2 regions of the Fodinibius saliphilus genome follow, and region 1 is predicted to be linked to the other one. Evidence: riboswitches for the same ligand, from Rfam matches in the RefSeq annotation. Region 1 holds a riboswitch; the other holds the start of a gene.
The links. Region 1 has a riboswitch for thiamine pyrophosphate ahead of thiL (thiamine-phosphate kinase). Riboswitches for the same ligand answer to the same signal wherever they lie in the genome.
Positions count from the first base shown of each region.

Region 2: linked by a shared signal. The riboswitch ahead of FCN14_RS13240 (TonB-dependent receptor) and the one ahead of thiL (thiamine-phosphate kinase) in region 1 are both predicted to bind thiamine pyrophosphate.

Region 1 covers NZ_VAWF01000004.1:404,754-408,997, reverse strand. Annotated here, with positions in the region: gene FCN14_RS14750 (M28 family peptidase) at 1-1,611, shown strand, start outside; gene FCN14_RS14745 (DsbA family protein) at 1,685-2,269, shown strand; TPP riboswitch at 2,362-2,457, shown strand; gene thiL (thiamine-phosphate kinase) at 2,506-3,543, shown strand; gene thiD (bifunctional hydroxymethylpyrimidine kinase/phosphomethylpyrimidine kinase) at 3,548-4,244, shown strand, end outside.
Region 2 covers NZ_VAWF01000004.1:69,186-73,429, forward strand. Annotated here, with positions in the region: gene FCN14_RS13240 (TonB-dependent receptor) at 1-2,266, opposite strand, end outside; TPP riboswitch at 2,358-2,453, opposite strand; gene FCN14_RS13245 (M14 family metallopeptidase) at 2,906-4,244, opposite strand, start outside.

The sequences.
Region 1 (4,244 bases):
ATGCAATCGCCAGTTGAGGAGGTTGCCAAGACTATTACTAAGCAGAGTCTGATGAAGCCTATTGAGGTGTTGTCTTCCGATGAGTTTCAAGGTCGAAGTACAGGGACCATAGGTGAAAAGAAAACAATAGACTACCTCGTCAAAAAGTTAAAAGAGTATGATATTAAAGGTGGAATGCCTGATGGGAGTTATACGCAAAATGTACCCTTGATTGGGCAGAAGACGGATCAGGATACGCGCATAACGATCAGTAAAAATGGTAATACTATCCATAGTTTTGATTATTACAGTGATTTTATGGCTTGGCCCAGTAACCTGTCAGAAGAGGTATCCGTTGAGGATTCAGAGTTAGTATATGTGGGTTTTGGTATTCAGGCACCAGAAGAGAACTGGGATGATTTTAAAGAAGCAGATGTAAAAGGAAAGGTATTAGTAGTTAAGAATAATGATCCCAGCGATGATCCTGCACTCTTTAAAGGAGATACCAGGCTCTATTATGGCCGGTATGACTACAAGTATGAAAAGGCCCGTGAAATGGGGGCTGCAGGAGTATTAATTATTCATACCACTCCTTCAGCTGGATATGGATGGAGCGTTGTGGCCAACAGCTGGAGTCGAGAACGTTTTTATATGCGTGGTGACAAGTCGCTTAAAGGTTCTAATACAAAGTTTAACGGTTGGTTGACCAAAGAAGCAAGCAAAGCCTTGTTTGCAAGTGCAGGTTTGAAGTTGGAAGAGCAGCTTAAAGCTGCTGAAAGTCGTGATTTTGAACCGGTACCTCTTAATGGATTGTCATTAAACTTAGAGTTGTCTGCTACGTATCGTAAACAAGAAGCTCAAAATGTCCTTGGATTAATAGAAGGAAGTAGTAATGAGTTGAAAGATGAGCACCTTGTTTATACTGCTCACTATGATCACTTAGGTATTACCCAGCCGGTGAAAGGAGATTCTATTAATAATGGTGCTTTGGATAATGCTGCAGGAGTTAGTGCAGTATTAAATATCGCGAGGGGATATAAAAAACTGCAGCCTCAACTAAAGCGTAGCACCTTATTCCTGTTTGTGGGAGCCGAAGAGGTTGGTTTGTTAGGATCAAAGTATTGGGCTCAAAATCCAACGGTACATCCCGGCAAAGTTACAGCGAATATTAATCTTGATGGGATGAACGTTTATGGGAAGACCAAAGATTTGGTGCTTATTGGCTATGGACGAAATAGTGTAAGCGATACAATTGAAGATTTGGCAGAAGAGAATGGTCGAAAAGTGAAGCCAGATCCCCATCCTGACCGAGGATATTTTTATCGATCTGACCACTTTCCCCTAGCGAAAAAGGGTATTCCCGCTATTTTCCCTAACTCGGGAACAGAGTATGTGGATAAACCTGAGGGGTATGCGGAAACTGTGGACAGTTTGCAGAATGCAAATTATCATTCTGTGAATGATGAAATAAATGAGTATTGGGATCTTTCTGGAATGGTACAGGATGTGCAGCTCTTTTTTAATGCGGGATATAGAATTCTAAATGCTGAGGAGATGCAAAGGTGGGATAAAGGGGATGAGTTCAAGCAGATGCGTCTTAAGATGATTGAAGAAGTATCAGTCCAAAAATAATTTTGAAAGATATATCGATGACAATCGTTTGTGGAAAACGAAATAATAATATTTTTAAATGAGGAAAGAACTGATGAGAAAAATTATAAGTATATGTTTTGTAACCGCTGTAGTGTTGATGGGAATAGGGACAGTTCAGGCCCAAAGTGATTCTTCTGACAATGTTAAAATTACTATCACTGAGTTTAGCGATTATCAGTGCCCGGCATGTGGGCAGTACCATCCTATTGTTAAGAAAATAAAGAAAGAGTTTGGCGACCAAGTCGAGCTCAAGTTAAAGCATTATCCCTTAAATATGCATCAATTTGCTGCTCTTGCTGCACGAGCAGTAGAATCTGCCGGTAATCAGGGGATGTTCTATGAGATGCACAATATGCTTTACAATAATCAAAGGTATTGGTCAAATTCTGTTAACCCTGCACCTATATTTGAAGGTTATGCTAAAAAAATAGGCCTTGATATGGAAAAGTTTCGCAATGATTTGAATGCGGCGGAAACCCAAAAAGCTGTTATGCAGGAAAAGGAGGAAGGCAAAAGGCGAGGAGTGAATTCTACTCCTACCTTCTTTATTGAAGGCGAAAAACTGGATCCTCTTCCAAGGTCATATGAGCAGTTTAAGGAAGTGGTTGAAAAATATCTTGCAAAGAAGACAGGTTAAGTAACCGTTTAAAAGCCTTTTATCCCTAAGGCAGGGGCTTGCATTGCATGCGATAAAAGGATAGCTTCACCTACTATTTAGAATTAAGTATTGCTTGTCGTTAGGAGTGCTGTAGGAATGCAGCTGAGATGACATCCTGGCTACCTGATCTGGTTAGTACCAGCGGAGGGAAACGACAAATCATTAGTACTGATTTTTCCTGCCTCTTTCTGGCGGCGAGCAGCATAATAATTTATATGGCTGATTCGCTGACATCCCCAAATATAGGTGACTTGTCTGAAGAGCAGATTATTGCTCTCTTTGCCAATTCATCATCTTCGCCCAATGAGATCGGTATAGGAGATGATAGCTCTGTAACAGAGGGGCCCAGAGGACTTAAGCAGCTTATAAGTACAGACCTTATTGTAGAGCATGTCCATTTTAGACGCCAAGAAATTTCCCCCCGTTTTTTGGGCTACAAAGCACTGGCTATAAATCTCTCCGATATTGCTGCCATGGGTGGTAGGCCTACCGGTTTTTACGTATCCTTGGCTCTGCCCAAAGAGTTATCTGTAAATTGGCTAAGGCAGTTCCGAAATGGATTAGTTGCTCTTGCCCAAGAGTATGACATTTCATTATTGGGAGGCGATACTACTCGTTCACAGAATGACATTATTATAAATATTACAATTATCGGTGTTGGGAAACCGCAGCAGGTAAAGCTGCGCAGCGATGCAGAAGTCGGTGATATTTTATGTGTTACCGGAACTGTGGGAGATTCAGCAGCCGGTTTTGAAATACTATCACATCCAGATCAATATACCCATCTAGCGAAATCAGTGCGCCAGCAGCTATTAGGGCGACATCAGGAACCTGAACCGGAAGTTGAAAAAGGGCAGTGGCTGGCCCAAGAAAAAACGGTACATGCAATGATTGATCTTTCTGATGGGTTGTTAAGAGATGCTTACCACATAGCCCATCAAAGTCACTGTCGTATTAAAATCGCGTTAGAACAGCTTCCATTGTCGCGTGCTTTCAGATCTTTTTATGAAAAGGATGGTACTCATGAACAGGCACAGGAGTTTGCGGTGGTTGGAGGAGAGGATTATAAGCTCCTATTGACAGTAGCCAAAGATGGCGTTAAGGATTTACAAAAGAGGTACAAACAGAATTTTGGCACCATCCTACATCAGATAGGAAGTGTTAGTGAAGGTGATTCTGAGGTTGGAATGTTACGGAGTGGGGCATCGGTAGAAATTAAAGAACAAGAGTTCAAACACTTTAAGGGATCTTAGTTTTATGCAAGATAATTCGAAACAGACGTATGATAAGGTATTGACCATTGCCACCTCTGATAGTGGAGGAGGGGCCGGCGTACAGGCAGATCTTAAGACCATTTCTGCATTGGGATGTTATGGAATGTCCGCTTTTGCTGCTCTTACGGCTCAGAACACACAAGAGGTGCGTGCTATTCATGAGGTGCCGCCCCAGTTTTTAAAAGACCAAATTGATGTGGTGGTAGAGGATTTTGAAGTAGATGCAGTTAAGATAGGAATGTTATTTACCGGAACTCTAATGGAAGTAGTTGCAGATCGCATTAAAAAACATGATCTGAAGAATATTGTGTTAGATCCGGTTATGGTTGCTCAAAGTGGTGCTCAGCTTATACAAGATGAGGCCATCGAAGTAATAAGAGAAGAACTGTTTCCATTAGCAGATCTTATTACTCCAAATATTCCAGAGGCTAAACGATTACTGGGGTGTGATATAAACGGTCATGAGTCGATGAAAAAGGCGGTTCAGGATCTCTTAGAAACCGGTGCTGGGGGAGTACTACTTAAGGGCGGACATTTCGAGAAGCAAGAAAGTATCGATTATTTGGCGATAGCATCAAAAGACCCGGAGCTGCACCAGTTTAAGGCAAAACGCATAGAAACAGATAATACCCACGGCACAGGTTGTACCCTCTCTTCAGCTATTGCTGCGTTCCTGGCAA
Region 2 (4,244 bases), 340 kb from region 1:
TACCTTTAAACAAGGACGCTTTGCTCCACTCATAAGCTACCCGCAAATCATTAACCAAATAAGGGTCTAAAGAACGACTTTTCGTCTGGGTATTATCCAGGTACTGTCGGCTTACATATTTTGTAGTTAGTTGTGCTGTAAAACCCTCTCTATTGAATTGAATAATTGAATTCCCAATAAAATCAGGGGAGAACGAAATATCTGTATCCTGATACCCAAAGACCTTCTGGGTGTTTGTAGAATAGTCGGTCAAGTAATAGTTATACTCATCAATTTTATTGCGGCTTATTGTGGCATTTCCACTCCATTCCAGACCATTCGTTATGTTAGCACCGGCTTGCAGCTCAATACCTGCCCTATAACTATTATCCACATTTTGTCGAATAGCTGATCCAATATCATTTATTTGACCAGTTAAAATGAGCTGATTCTTGTAATCCATGAAGTACAAGTTTGCACTAACAAAAAATCGTTCAAAACTTGCTTTATATCCGGCTTCCCAATCGTATAATGTTTCGTGCTCAGGACGACTTTCAGGAGTCGAATCCACATATTCGTCACGAGTGGGTTCCTTATTGGCCATACTGAAAGAAAAGTAGGCTCTATGGTTACCCTTATTATAAGTGAGTCCTGCTTTGGGATTGAAGAAAGTCAATTCGTCGGTTTGCTTAACATCTACAATATCATAGCTGTTACTTTGATTTTTGATACGGTCCTTACCTAAAAACTTATACGTAACACGTCGAATTTGGGCATCAGCATAGATTGTCAATGCCTCTGTAATATTATACTGCCCCTTTAGATAAGTATTAAAATCTGTTTTAAAGCCATTATTATCGTAATAACGATTTTCGACATTGGTATTACCGAGATACTCACCCCAGATCACTTCACCGAAATGATCTCCATCATATTCATTATAGCCACCACCAAGAGTAATGGATCCCTTATCCTCGATATTATACTCCGTTGAAAAAACGGTGCCATAGAAATGATTATCTAACCATTTACGGCGAACCAGATCACTTTCCGAGACCGTATCCTGACTAAAGATAACGGGACTTATACTATAGTCACCGAGTTCTTCATCTGCCTTATACTGTTCATAATAACCCCGACCATAGGTATAGTGTAGCGAGGCATTGACATTCCAGTTCTTCGCCAAGTCATAAAAATAGTGTAGCTGGTAATGGTCTTGCTGGTAATTATCGGTTTGATCTTTATAGGGCGTACCCGGTTTTTCGGTACCAGCAGAATTGTAGGTACGTTCTCCGTTTTCCAATTTACTTTCGGAAACCCCATTCCAAGCGTGGTATGTTTTTTCTTTACCGGAGAACACATCGGCTCGCAGCAAGCTTCGCTCACCATGCTTAGCTGCAGAAAGGTAAAACGATTTCAAATCCGATGATGCCCGATCGATATATCCGTCTGACGTAATTTTTGAAAGACGGCCTTCGAACTGCCACCCATTTTCCATAAGACCGGAACCGAGCATTACATTAGCTTTTTTGGTATCAAATGAGCCGATCCCGGTATTCACCTCTCCATAGGCATCCGATCGCATCTGTGAAGTCTGTACATTCACCGTAGCCCCAAAGGCCGCGGCTCCGTTCGTCGATGTCCCCACACCACGCTGGATCTGGATATTTTCAACGGATGAAGCTAAATCAGGAATATCGACCCAATATACGCCGTGTGATTCTGCATCGTTAAGCGGTATACCATTAATAGTTACATTTATACGCCCTTGATCAACACCTCGGATTCGCATCCCTGTATACCCAACCCCGGACCCGGCATCAGAAGTTGTTGTTACTGATGGAGAGCTACTCATCATGTAGGGCATATCCTGACCCAGATTTTTCTTTTCAATATCTGTACGGCTCACATTATCAAAAGCCATGGGCGAGGCTTCATCTACACGCAAAGCCTTTACGAACACTTCATTACTAATAACGGTATTGGGCACCAAGCTAATAGTAAGCTCACCTCCTCTTTTTGTCGTGTCGATAGTCTTGGATTTAAAGCCAACAAAAGTCACTTTTATTTTTGATGAAGCGCCCTCTTTTAATGACAGGGTAAAGGCTCCATTTTCATCAGCCGAAATACCGTTTTTAGTATCGAGCTGAATAATATTCGCCCCGGGCAGCGGTTCATTACTTTGTGCATCAATAACCATTCCGGTTATAGTTTGAGCAACAAGTGTGGTACTCATTGCCATCAAAAAGCATAGAAATGCTGTTGCTCGTATTAGTTTGAAATACATAAGTTCCTCCGTCTTATAGGATTCATAAGAGCGGGAGATGAACTTGCAAGGAATGCTGATCAATCCGGCAGTTATTGTACTTTTTTCGGTAGTATCACTGCCTTGGTTTCCCTACGCCGATCTTAATCGGTTCAGGTTCTCAGGGTATGGTCTCAGCCTGCTGTTGCAAGCACCCCCAACCTTTGTAAAGTTAGAATGCGCCCAAAGATACGGGCATAAGGCGGAAGTTTCAAAAGATAAGACAAAATAAATACTGGTGCCTTTGCAATATCGTGGGGTAAAACCCCTTTAAAAGAAAAGATGCTGCAGTGTAACACTAAATGACGACCTCAAATGAATACTAGAGACCTTTGCAAAACTAAGTGTCATCCTGATAAAAAAACAAAGTGAGGCAGTAGGAGGGGAAAATACTATGGCATCTATTCTCCCTTAGAAGGGTTTGATTGTGGTTCAGCTTCAAACTCTTCATCACACCGCTCTTCATAATGACAAAGCGGGGGTCATTCAAAGTCTTCAACTATATTCTCGTCCCCGATCTAAGTTTTCAAACAGAATGATGCATTTCCACATCTCTTAAAATACACTGGCTCCTAGACAAAGTATAAGAGCCAGTAAAAATAAAACTGTTTGTGTAACAACTTACTGCCCTACCATAAATACGGCATTACCGAACAGCAGCTTCCCGTTATACCAAAAAGCACGAAACAATGGATTATCAACCATATACACAACAGAACCATTTCCCATCTCCTGCACACCAAAAGTAAGCGTGTTATGTAGCTTCTCCTCAGCTTCATACCCTATGAAACCACTCATATGGGCGTCTGCTTTAGCAACGCCTACATTCCACCCTTTTTCAAGATATTTATAGGCATCAGCATTTAGTTTAAGAGAGAAATAGCTGTCATCATATCCAAATGCCAAAGGATGGCTATTATCCATGGTGATTTTAAAAATGGAACCACTATTAAAGTTCGATATATATTCACGCTGTTGGTCACCATATTCATTGAGAACCGTGCCAGATTCAGGGGTCTCTTTCTCATTTCCATCATCAGGCTTTCTTTCGATACTGAACCCCTCCTTACCTGCTAAGTAACCGTTTGCACCCTGTAGTGCAATAAGTTTTCCGCCGGAAGAAATCCACTCTCGGATATCATCAAATCGGCTGCTATCAATAACACCATTATAATTACCCGAGGGCATAATAAGCACCTGGTAGTTATTAAGATCTACCTCACCGAAATAATCAGTATCTAGCAGGGTAACCGGATAATCAATCTGCTTATCAAAATAATGCCACACTTCGCCTACCATATTTGAGTAAGTTCCTTCTCCGGATAGCAAGGCAACGCGCGGTCGGTCAAGATATCGCACGGAAGAAGAGCCAAAATCTGCCCCGGACTGTACAAAACCGGTTGGCACCGCTTCCAGATGCTGATTGTGCTCGGTAGCAAGATCATTGACCAACTTATCAAAATCGGTGCCTTTAAACTTGTTATCAGAACGGGTGATTACCAGCGTACCGGCGTCATACGATTGATCTTCTATTTTAAATTCTTTCTCTGAAAATCGAATATTGATATCATGCTTTAAGAGGTCAGCCAACAAACCTACATCCGAAAGGTCTTTCCATTCTGCCAGGTAAGCATAGGCGTTTTCATTTACAGCATTGTCAACTTTCTTTTCAGGCATTGAAGCTGCTTTCATATCCAGCTCTTCTGGTACAGCATAGCCATCTAACCCATAAGCATAGTGCTGCTCCCAGGCCGTGATATCATAGGTTACAGAATCGGCCAGCTCAGGACGCGGTTCAAATAATATACGAGCCAATACTGACTTTGGCTGATAGGCACTTACCAAGTAATCTCCTTCCTCAATACGCTGACGACGCTTTTGTCCTGTCTTGTAGTTGTATGCCGATACCCGTTGGTCATCGGAGGCTTGTCCGTATTCCACCTTGTGCTTGTCGAGAAGC